3 linked regions of the Streptantibioticus cattleyicolor NRRL 8057 = DSM 46488 genome follow. The protein of the gene in region 2 interacts with the protein of the main gene of each other region in a pairwise test. Links are inferred from orthologs where the notes say so. Each region holds a gene or a part of one and is shown on either strand. Other genes may lie near its edges. The genes, in order: SCATT_RS17155, rlmB and tsaE.

What was found.
Region 1: the proteins of rlmB (region 2) and SCATT_RS17155 interact in binary tests that used the Escherichia coli proteins (3 or more experiments, as listed by UniProt). The link is inferred for Streptantibioticus cattleyicolor NRRL 8057 = DSM 46488 from one-to-one orthologs.
Region 3: the proteins of rlmB (region 2) and tsaE interact in binary tests that used the Escherichia coli proteins (3 or more experiments, as listed by UniProt). The link is inferred for Streptantibioticus cattleyicolor NRRL 8057 = DSM 46488 from one-to-one orthologs.

The regions. Positions count from the first base shown.
Region 1 is NC_017586.1:3,897,801-3,900,749, forward strand. Bases 1-2,848 are described here. They hold SCATT_RS17155 (bifunctional ADP-dependent NAD(P)H-hydrate dehydratase/NAD(P)H-hydrate epimerase), read right to left. Parts: upstream 2,227-2,848; coding sequence 775-2,226; downstream 1-774. Other genes in these bases: coaA (type I pantothenate kinase), read right to left, coding at 1-751. UniProt on the Escherichia coli protein: Bifunctional enzyme that catalyzes the epimerization of the S- and R-forms of NAD(P)HX and the dehydration of the S-form of NAD(P)HX at the expense of ADP, which is converted to AMP.
Region 2 is NC_017586.1:2,621,095-2,624,060, forward strand. Bases 153-2,943 are described here. They hold rlmB (23S rRNA (guanosine(2251)-2'-O)-methyltransferase RlmB), read right to left. Parts: upstream 2,134-2,943; coding sequence 1,171-2,133; downstream 153-1,170. Other genes in these bases: SCATT_RS11595 (DoxX family protein), read right to left, coding at 153-1,014; cysS (cysteine--tRNA ligase), read right to left, coding at 2,215-2,943. Outside these bases: more of SCATT_RS11595, read right to left, coding at 1-152; more of cysS, read right to left, coding at 2,944-2,966. UniProt on the Escherichia coli protein: Specifically methylates the ribose of guanosine 2251 in 23S rRNA.
Region 3 is NC_017586.1:3,905,737-3,908,799, reverse strand. What follows is about bases 164-3,051. They hold tsaE (tRNA (adenosine(37)-N6)-threonylcarbamoyltransferase complex ATPase subunit type 1 TsaE), read right to left. Parts: upstream 1,925-3,051; coding sequence 1,403-1,924; downstream 164-1,402. Other genes in these bases: SCATT_RS17180 (alpha/beta fold hydrolase), read right to left, coding at 2,003-3,051; SCATT_RS17190 (hypothetical protein), read right to left, coding at 1,026-1,244; SCATT_RS17195 (L,D-transpeptidase), read left to right, coding at 438-1,001. Outside these bases: more of SCATT_RS17180, read right to left, coding at 3,052-3,063. UniProt on the Escherichia coli protein: Required for the formation of a threonylcarbamoyl group on adenosine at position 37 (t(6)A37) in tRNAs that read codons beginning with adenine.

The sequences.
Region 1 (2,949 bases), 1.3 Mb from region 2 along the record:
GCTCGATGTCCTCGGTACGGGCGTCGACGTAGACGCTGAAGTCGAAGTAGTCGGCCAGGCCCACCCGGGTCAGGCCGTCCTTGCCGGGCAGCGCCGGCTGGAGGACGTTGAGGCCCTCCACGATCAGGATGTCGGGACGGCGCACCGCCAGCCGCTCGCCCGGCACGATGTCGTAGATCAGGTGGGAGTAGACCGGCGCGGTCACCTCGTCCTTGCCCGCCTTGACGTCGGCGACGAACCGGGTCAGCGCCCGGCGGTCGTAGGACTCCGGGAAACCCTTGCGGGACATCAGACCGCGCCGCTGCAACTCGACGTTGGGCAGCAGGAACCCGTCGGTGGTCACCAGCTCCACCCGGGGATGCTCCGGCCAGCGGGCCAGCAGCGCCTTGAGGATGCGCGCGGTGGTCGACTTGCCCACCGCCACGCTGCCGGCCACCCCGATCACGAACGGGGTGCCGCTCTGCGCGCCGTGCCCGGTACGGGCGTCACCGAGGAAGGTGTTGAGCGCCCCGCGCAGCCTCGTGGTGGCCCCCACGTAGAGGTTGAGCAGCCGGGAGAGCGGCAGATAGACGTCGCGGACCTCGTCGAGGTCGACCACGTCGCCGAGGCCGCGCAGCCGCTCGACCTCCTCGGCGGTCAGCGGCAGTGGGGTACGTTCCCGCAGCGCGCTCCACTCGGCCCTGGTCAGGTCGAGATAGGGGCTCGCGTCGCGGCGGCGGTCGCTCGTCGTGGTCGAAGACACGCGGTCCATTGTGCGACCGCGTTACACGGCGTTCACGCCCGGGGGTGCACCGAGTGCCACACGTATGGCACCCGGTCCGCGATCTCATGGGCGCCGAACGGGTGCCGGGTGTGCCGGGCGGCCAGACCGTGCAGGTAGGCGCCGACCGAGCCGGCGTCCCGGGCGGAGAGCCCGGCGGCCAGCAGCGACCCGGTGAGCCCGGACAGGACGTCGCCGCTGCCCGCGGTGGCCAGCCACGCCGTCCCGGTCGGGTTGACCCGCGCCGGCGCCCCCTCCTCGGCCACCAGCGTGGTGGACCCCTTGAGCAGCACGGTCGCCCGGTACGCCGCGGCCAGCCGCCGTACGTGGCTCAGGCGGGCCCGTTCGACCTCCTCGCGGGCCACGTCCAGCAGCGCCGCCGCCTCGCCCGCGTGCGGGGTGAGCAGGGTCGGCGCCCGGCGGGCCCGCACCCGCTCCCGGTCGGCCAGGCGCAGGGCGTCGGCGTCGATCAGCACCGGGACGTCGCAGGCGAGCACCTCGTCCACGGACTGCCGGGCCAGGTGGTCGTCGCCGAGGCCGGGTCCGATCACCCACGCCTGCACCCGGCCGGCCTTGGCGGGCGGACCCGCCGACACCAGCGTCTCCGGGTAGCGCCCGATCACCGCGTCCCCGGCCGGGCCGACGTACCGCACCGCCCCCGCCCCGCCGCGCAGCGCGCCCCCGACCGCCAGCACCGCGGCGCCCGGGTAACGCTGCGAGCCGGCCACGACGCCGACCACCCCGCGGCGGTACTTGTCGCTCTCCCCGCGGGGCACCGGCAGCAGCCGCGCCACGTCCTCGTGCTGCAACGCCTCCAGCTCCGGCTCCGGCAGATACGGCCCCAGCCCGATGTCGACCAGGCGCAGCGCGCCGGCGTACTCGGCGGCGGGGTCGACGAGCAGCCCCGGCTTGTAGGTGCCGAAGGTGACGGTGGCGTCGGCGCGGAACGCCTCGCCGGGGGTCTCGCCGGTGTCGGCGTCGACGCCGCTGGGGAGGTCGACGGCGACGACCACGGCACCGGACGCGCTCGCCGCGCGGGCCGCGTGGGCCAACTCCGCGGCGCGGGGCCGCAGTCCGCCCTTGCCGCCGATGCCGGTGATCCCGTCGAGGACGAGGTCGGCGCGGGCGAGCGCCGCCGGCGCGTGATCCGGGCCGGTGATCCGGCCGCCGGCGCGGCGCAACGCGGCGAGGCCGTCGGGGTGGGCCCGGTCGGGGTCGAGGGTCACCGCGGTGACCCCGGCGCCCCGCCCGGCCAGCCGGGCGCCGGCGTACAGCGCGTCCCCGCCGTTGTCCCCGCTGCCGGCCAGCACCACGACCCGCCTGCCGTACACCCCGCCGTCCAGCACCCCCCCACACGCCGCGGCCAGCCCCGCCGCGGCCCGCCGCATCAGGGTGCCGGGCGGAAGAGTGGCCATGAGGGCGGCCTCGGCGGAGCGAACGCTGTCGACGGCGTGAGCGTGACGCATGTGTTTCCTTCCGGGGGCGTTGAGGTCGTTCCCGGTCCGTAGTCTTCCCCCCGATCCCGCTCCGCTCGCCCCGACGCCGGCCCCGCACTCCTCGGGGTGCCCCCGGTTCCGGCTTCGTCGTGGCTGGCGTCACGGATGTTTCCCCCCGCCCACCCGTGGCTGTATTCGTCTAGTGCGGGGTGCGCACTGTCTGCCTGGGTTTCCGGGGGCCCTCCGGGGTAAGGGTTCGCTCGCGCTGGCGGTCAGCCATTACCCCCTCAGGGTTCGCCCGTTTCCGCTTCGTCGTGGCTGAGGTCACAGATTGTTTCCCCCCGCCCACCCGTGGCTGTATTCGTCTAGTGCGAGGTGCGCACTGTCTGCCTGGGTTTCCGGGGGCCCTCCGGGGTGACTCCTCGCTCCGCGTTTCGTTGTCGGCTTTCCGCCGGTCCACCGGGTCGCTGCGGGGACACCCCTGCACGCCCCCGTTCTGTTGTGTTCCGCGCTGCGGCACGGAGGGGGTGAGAAGGAGATCGGGGTGACCCCAACCTCCTCACTCACCCTCCCCCGCGAAGAGAGGCACCCGCGAACGGACAGAAGGGGGTGTGCCCGGGCGAAAGCCGACAACGAAACCTGGAGCGAGGAGTCACCCCCGGCGCGCCCCCGACCCCGCACGACGCACAGGCGAAGCCACCCCGTGCCGAACCAAACCAAAACCCCACCAACCCCCCACCGGGCAGGGGCGAA
Region 2 (2,966 bases):
CGCCACCGACAGCAGCGCGCCCACCCCGGCGGCCACCCGCTGCCACAACCCCATGACGGTGAGCACACCCACGGTGACCTGGAGGAACGCCACCGTGAGCCCGGCCCCGACCGGGTGCGCCAGGGCCGTCGCGCGCAACGGCTCGGCGACCGACCAGGGGTGGAGCGCGGCCAGCCAGTGGACCATCGAGCCGCGCTTGCCGCCGTCGAAGTAGACCGGGTCGCAGAGCTTGCCCAGGCCCGCGTAGACGGAGATGCAGCCGAGGAAGACGCGCAACGGGAGGAGGACGACGCCGAGGTTCATCCGGCGGCCGGGGTACCAGGCGTGGCGCACCGGTTCGCCGCGTCGGCGTCCGCGCCGCGCCCCGGGGTCCCCGTACTCGTCCTCGTACACGTCCGCGTCGTCGGGGCCGCCGGGGTGCCTCGGGTACGACTCGGAGGGGGCGGGACGGCTCTGGCCGGGCAGGCCGTGGGGGGGCCGGTAGGCGATCTCCGAGGTGTCCTCGTCGTCGGCCGGGCGGCGGACCCGGCGGGCGCCGGCCAGCGGCGGGAGCGGACCGCCGACGACGGGCAGCCGCGGCGCGACGACGGCGGGGCGCACCGGCGGCAGGCCGTCGTCCGGCTCCTCGGCCGGGCGGCCCTCACGCAGGCGTTCGTCGACCCGGGGCAGGAGCTGGGTGGAGCCCGCGCTCCGGACGGCCTGGAGGAGCTGGGTGGCGGCCGGGTCGCCGGGGTCGGTGTGGCCGGTCCACACGACGGGTGCGGCGCGCCGCCGCGGCAGCCGGGCCTCGGCGGCCGACCGGACGGAGGTCGGGATGACCGGCAGCGGGGCGGTGTCCGCCACGTCGTGGCGCGGCCCGGGCGCGTTTGCGCCCAGCTTCACCCGGAAACTGGCATGGTTGACGATGACCTGGGCGGGATCGCTGGGGACCCGCACCGTGTTGAGCACGTCCTCGTCGAACCCGGGCGACCGTCCCCCCGTGGATGAGCGGGGTGTTCTGGTGTCCACACTCATCTAACCGAGTGACGGGCGGTTAGGACACTGCCTGACGCCGGTGTGAATGTCGGAGGCCCGTCAAGATCGCCAAGCCTCGCCGGAACCGCCCGCCGCCGGTCGCCGTCGGCGCCGGAACGTTCCGGCGCCGACGACCGTCAAGGCCGCGGTACGGGCTCAGCGGCGCGCGCGGCGGCGGGCCGCCTCGTACAGCACGACACCGGCCGCCACGCCCGCGTTGAGGGATTCCGCGCCGCCCGGCATCGGGATGCGCACGCGCAGGTCGCAGGTCTCGCCGACGAGGCGGGAGAGGCCCTTGCCCTCGCTGCCGACCACGACGACCACCGGGCCGTCGAGGACTTCGAGGTCGGTGAGGTCGACCTCGCCGTCGGCGGCGAGGCCGACGACGGTCAGCCCGGCCTTCTGGTACGCCTCCAGGGCGCGGGTGAGGTTGGTGGCGCGGGCCACCGGGACCTGGGCGGCGGTGCCGGCCGAGGTCTTCCACGCACCCGCGGTCATCCCCGCCGCGCGCCGCTCCGGGATCACCACGCCGTGCCCCCCGAAGGCGGCGACGGAACGGACCACGGCACCGAGGTTGCGCGGGTCGGTGACCCCGTCCAGGGCGACGATCAGCGGGGCGTCGGCCTGCTCGGCGGCGGCCTCGGTCAGCTCGTCGGGGTGGGCGTAGTCGTACGGCGGGATCTGCAGGGCGAGGCCCTGGTGGTTGAGGCCGCCGGTCATCCGGTCCAGCTCGACGCGCGGCGCCTCCATCAGCGGCACGCCGCGTTCGGTGGCGAGCTTGACGGCCTCGCGGACCCGGTCGTCGTTGTCGATGTACTGCTGCACGTACAACGCGGTGACCGGGATCTCCGCGCGCAGCGCCTCGACCACCGGGTTACGCCCCGCCACCAGCTCGGAGGCGGACTTGCCGCCCCGGCCGCCGGCGGCGCGGCGCTGCGCGGAGGCGGCCCGCTTGGCCTTGGCCTGGGCGACGCGCTGCTTGGGGTGGCCCTTGCGCATCTCGGCGGGCGGGGTCGGCCCCTTGCCCTCCAGGGCACGGCGCCGCTGGCCGCCGCTGCCGACCTGGGCGCCCTTCTTGGACGTGGTGCGGCGGTTCCGCCGCTGGCTGTTCCCGGCCATGGGGCACCTTCACTTCTTCCTGAACGAACAAAACGTTTGTGGCGGCCCGTCGGTACGGGCCGCGGGGGCGGACGCGGCCGGTCAGCCTCGTCCGCGCAGCGACCAGCGGGGACCGGAGGGGGTGTCCTCGATCTCCAGGCCGGCCTGCTGGAGCTGGTCGCGGATGGCGTCGGCGGTGCCGTAGTCCTTCCGGGCCCGGGCGGCCTGCCGCTGTTCGAGCACGAGGCCGACCAGGGAGTCGACGACGCCGTGCAGGTCGTCGCCGCGTTCGGAGCCGGCCCAGTGCGGGTCGAGCGGGTCGAGGCCGAGGACGGAGAGCATGGCGCGGACCTCGGCGAGGCGGGCGACCGCGGACTCCTTGTCGTCCGCGGTGAGCGCGGAGTTCCCCTGCCGCACCGTGGTGTGGACCACGGCGAGCGCCTGGGGCACCGACAGGTCGTCGTCCATCGCCTCGGCGAACGCGGGCGGCACCTCGGCGGCGGGCTCGACGGTCTCGCCGGCCTTCTCGGTGACCCGCTGGACGAACCCCTCGATGCGGGCGAACGCGGACTCCGCCTCGCGCAGCGCGTCCTCGCTGTACTCGATGGTGGAGCGGTAGTGGGCGCTGCCCAGGTAGTACCGCAGGACGACGGGGCGCCAGTTCCTGACCATCTCGGAGACGAGCACCGAGTTGCCGAGCGACTTGCTCATCTTCTCGCCGCTCATGGTGACCCAGGCGTTGTGCACCCAGTAGCGGGCGAAGTCGTCACCGTAGGCGACGGCCTGGGCGATCTCGTTCTCGTGGTGCGGGAAGACCAGGTCGATGCCGCCGCCGTGGATGTCGAAGGCGGTGC
Region 3 (3,063 bases), 1.3 Mb from region 2 along the record:
GCTGGGTCGCTGCGGGGACACCCCTGCACGCCCCCGTCCGGTCTCGTTCCGCGCTGCGGCACGGAGGGGGTGAGAAAAAGACCGGGGTCACCCCAACCTCCTCACTCACCCCCACCCGCGAAGAGAGGCACCCGCACGACGGCACAAGGGGGTGTGCCGGGGGTGTCCCCGCAGCGACCCAGCGGGGCGGAGCCAAGCTGTGGCGGATACGGGGAGCGAGGAGTCACCCCCGGCGCGCCCCCGACCCCGTACCGGCAGTAGGCGAACCACCCCGGTGCCGAACCAAACCAAAACCCCACCAACCACCCACCGGGCAGGGGGCCGGCTCGGGCCGCGCGAGCGTCGGGGGTGCGGGGGCACCCCCGCCCCGGTGGGGGGCCAGGGAGAGCGGGGTGATCGGACGTTTGAGCGGCGAAGCCAAGTGCTAACGTCACCGCATGGCAAGGATCGCCTCCGGCACCATCGTCACCGGGCTCACCGCAGCGGCTCTCGCCGGCGTCGGCGTGCTCGCCTGGCAGGCGTCGGCGGCGCCGGACCACACCGGGCGGGCGCATCCGGCGACCTCGGCGCAGGCGAAGCCGAGCACCGCGCCGAGCAAGCCGCCCGCGCCGCGGACCCCGGCGGTGCCGGCCGACTCCGGCAGCGGCAAGCGCGTCGTGTACTCGCTGGCCGGCAAGCGGGTCTGGCTGGTCGAGGCCGACGGGCACGTGGCCCGCACGTTCCCGGTCGTACCGGGAACACTGGCCCCCGCCCCGGGCACGTACCACGTCACGTACCGCGCCCCCCAGACGACCGGCTCGGACAAGGTGGCCATCGAGCACCTGATCGTCTTCGACGTGGTCGAGGGGCGGAACATCGGCTTCAGCGCCGCGGTGGACGGCTCGCTGCCGACCGCGCAGAACCCGGGGATCAAGACCGGCGGCATCCGGGAGCGCACCGCCGACGGCGACGCCATGTGGCCCTTCGCGCCCAAGGGCGCGACCGTCGTGGTGACCCCGTAGCGATTGCGCCGAACGAGTGAGGGACTACGCGGCGTCGCGTTGACGCGACGGGCGCTCCGGGTCGGGGCCGTCCTGCGGATCGGCATCCGGCTCGGGCGGGCTCGGCGGGGTGCACACCGCCTCGGCCGCCGCGCCGGCGGCGAGGAGCACGCTCATCGGCGGCATCGACTCCTCGCCCCGCGGCGGGGCCGCCGGGTCACGGAACACCTCGGGCGCCGTTTCGGCGCGGCCGTCGGCCGACATGTGCGCCTCCTGGTACGGACGAGTCGGGCAAGTCGTAAGTTAGGCAGCCCTAACCGCTCATTACCTCCAGCAGAACACGCCTGGTACCGCCGACGCAACATTTTCCCGACGCCCTGTCGGAATGTTGACGGAATTGGCGAGGGATCGTTGGGCGAAGGTCAGCGGGGTGCCGTCGCCGCGGCCAGTTCGCCACCGGCCCAGCGCGGGCCCACCCCGGTCAGCACGATCTGCCGCCCGTCGTCGTTGTCCTCGCCCAGGCCGCGGTGGATGGTGATGTGCAGCCGCTCGTCGGTCAGCTCCTCGACCTTGCCCTCACCCCACTCCACGACCACCACGGACTCGGTGAGCGACACGTCCAGGTCGAGGTCCTCCATCTCGTCCAGGCCGCCGCCGAGCCGGTAGGCGTCCACGTGCACCAGCGCCGGCCCGCCGGTCAGCGACGGGTGGACCCGGGCGATCACGAACGTGGGCGAGGTCACCGCGCCGCGCACCCCCAGCCCCTCACCGATGCCCCGGGTCAGCGTGGTCTTGCCCGCGCCCAGCTCACCGCTGAGCACCACCAGGTCCCCGGGGCGCAGCAGCGCGGCGAGCCGCCGGCCCAGCTCCCGCGTCTCCTCGGCGGTGCCGAGCACCATCCGCACCTGTACCGGGGCCTGCGAAGCGTCCTGAGTCGTACCCATGCCTACGGATGCTACGCGGACGCCGCCGTCCGCCCCCAAAGGCCGGACGCGTCGAGCCCCGGCCCACCCGGGGGGACGTCAACGTCCCTCGGCCGGGGCGTCCGCCGCGGGGTCGTCGTCCGTCCCGCCGGTGCCGTCGTGCCGGGCCAGCTCGCGGACGGCCTCCGGCAGCGGCGCACCGACCGTCCCGGCGGCCTCCACCAGCAGCGCCGCCAGCTCGGCGTTGACCAGCTCCGGGTACTCCAGCAGCGCCAGGTGGCCCGCCTCGGGGACCACCACCAGCCGGGCCCCGGGGAGCTTCTCGACGATCGCCTCGCTGTGTTCGAGCGGGGTGAGCAGGTCCTTGTCACCGGCGACCACCAGCGCCGGGAGCCCGTCCAGCACCACCAGCGCCTCGATCTTCTCGTGCTCGGTGAAGGCCGGGTAGAACTCGGCGACCACGTCGATCGGCGTCGACTCGATCATCCGCTCGGCGAGCCTGGCGACCCCCGGGTCGACCTCGGAGGCGAACGAGTAGCGCTTGACGATCCCGGCGAACAGGTCGGCGGTGGCCCGCCGGCCGCGTTCCACCAGCGCCGCCTGGCTGCCCAGCGCCCGCAGCACCCCCGGGGCCAGCACCCGGAACGCCTTGGCGCCCGCGGCCGGCAGCCCCAGCGTCACCGCGGCCAGCTTCCCCGCCGACGTCCCCGCGAAGAAGACCCCGGCCACCCGCTCCGCGATCAGCTCGGGAAACTGCTCGGCCAGCGCCATCACCGTCATGCCGCCCATCGAGTGACCGGCGAGCACCAGCGGGCCGTGCGGCGCCGCCGCGTCGATGACCGCCTTCAGATCGCGGCCGAGCTGGTCGATGGTGGCCGCCTCCCCGGCGCGCTGCGCGGCCCCGCGCCCGGAACGCCCGTGGCTGCGCTGGTCCCAGTAGACCGCCCGGACCAGCCCGCGCAGCGCCAGCCGCTGGAAGTGCCAGGAGTCCTGGTTGAGGCAGTAGCCGTGGCTGAAGACCACGGTCAGCGGTGCGGCGCCGTTGCCGGCCGGCGCGGCGGCCTCCTCCACCTCGTAGTACAGCTCGGTGCCGTCCTCGGCGCGGGTGGTGCCCGGCTCACCGCGCAGCGTGCCGTAGGGACCCGCCGCGTCGAGCGCGA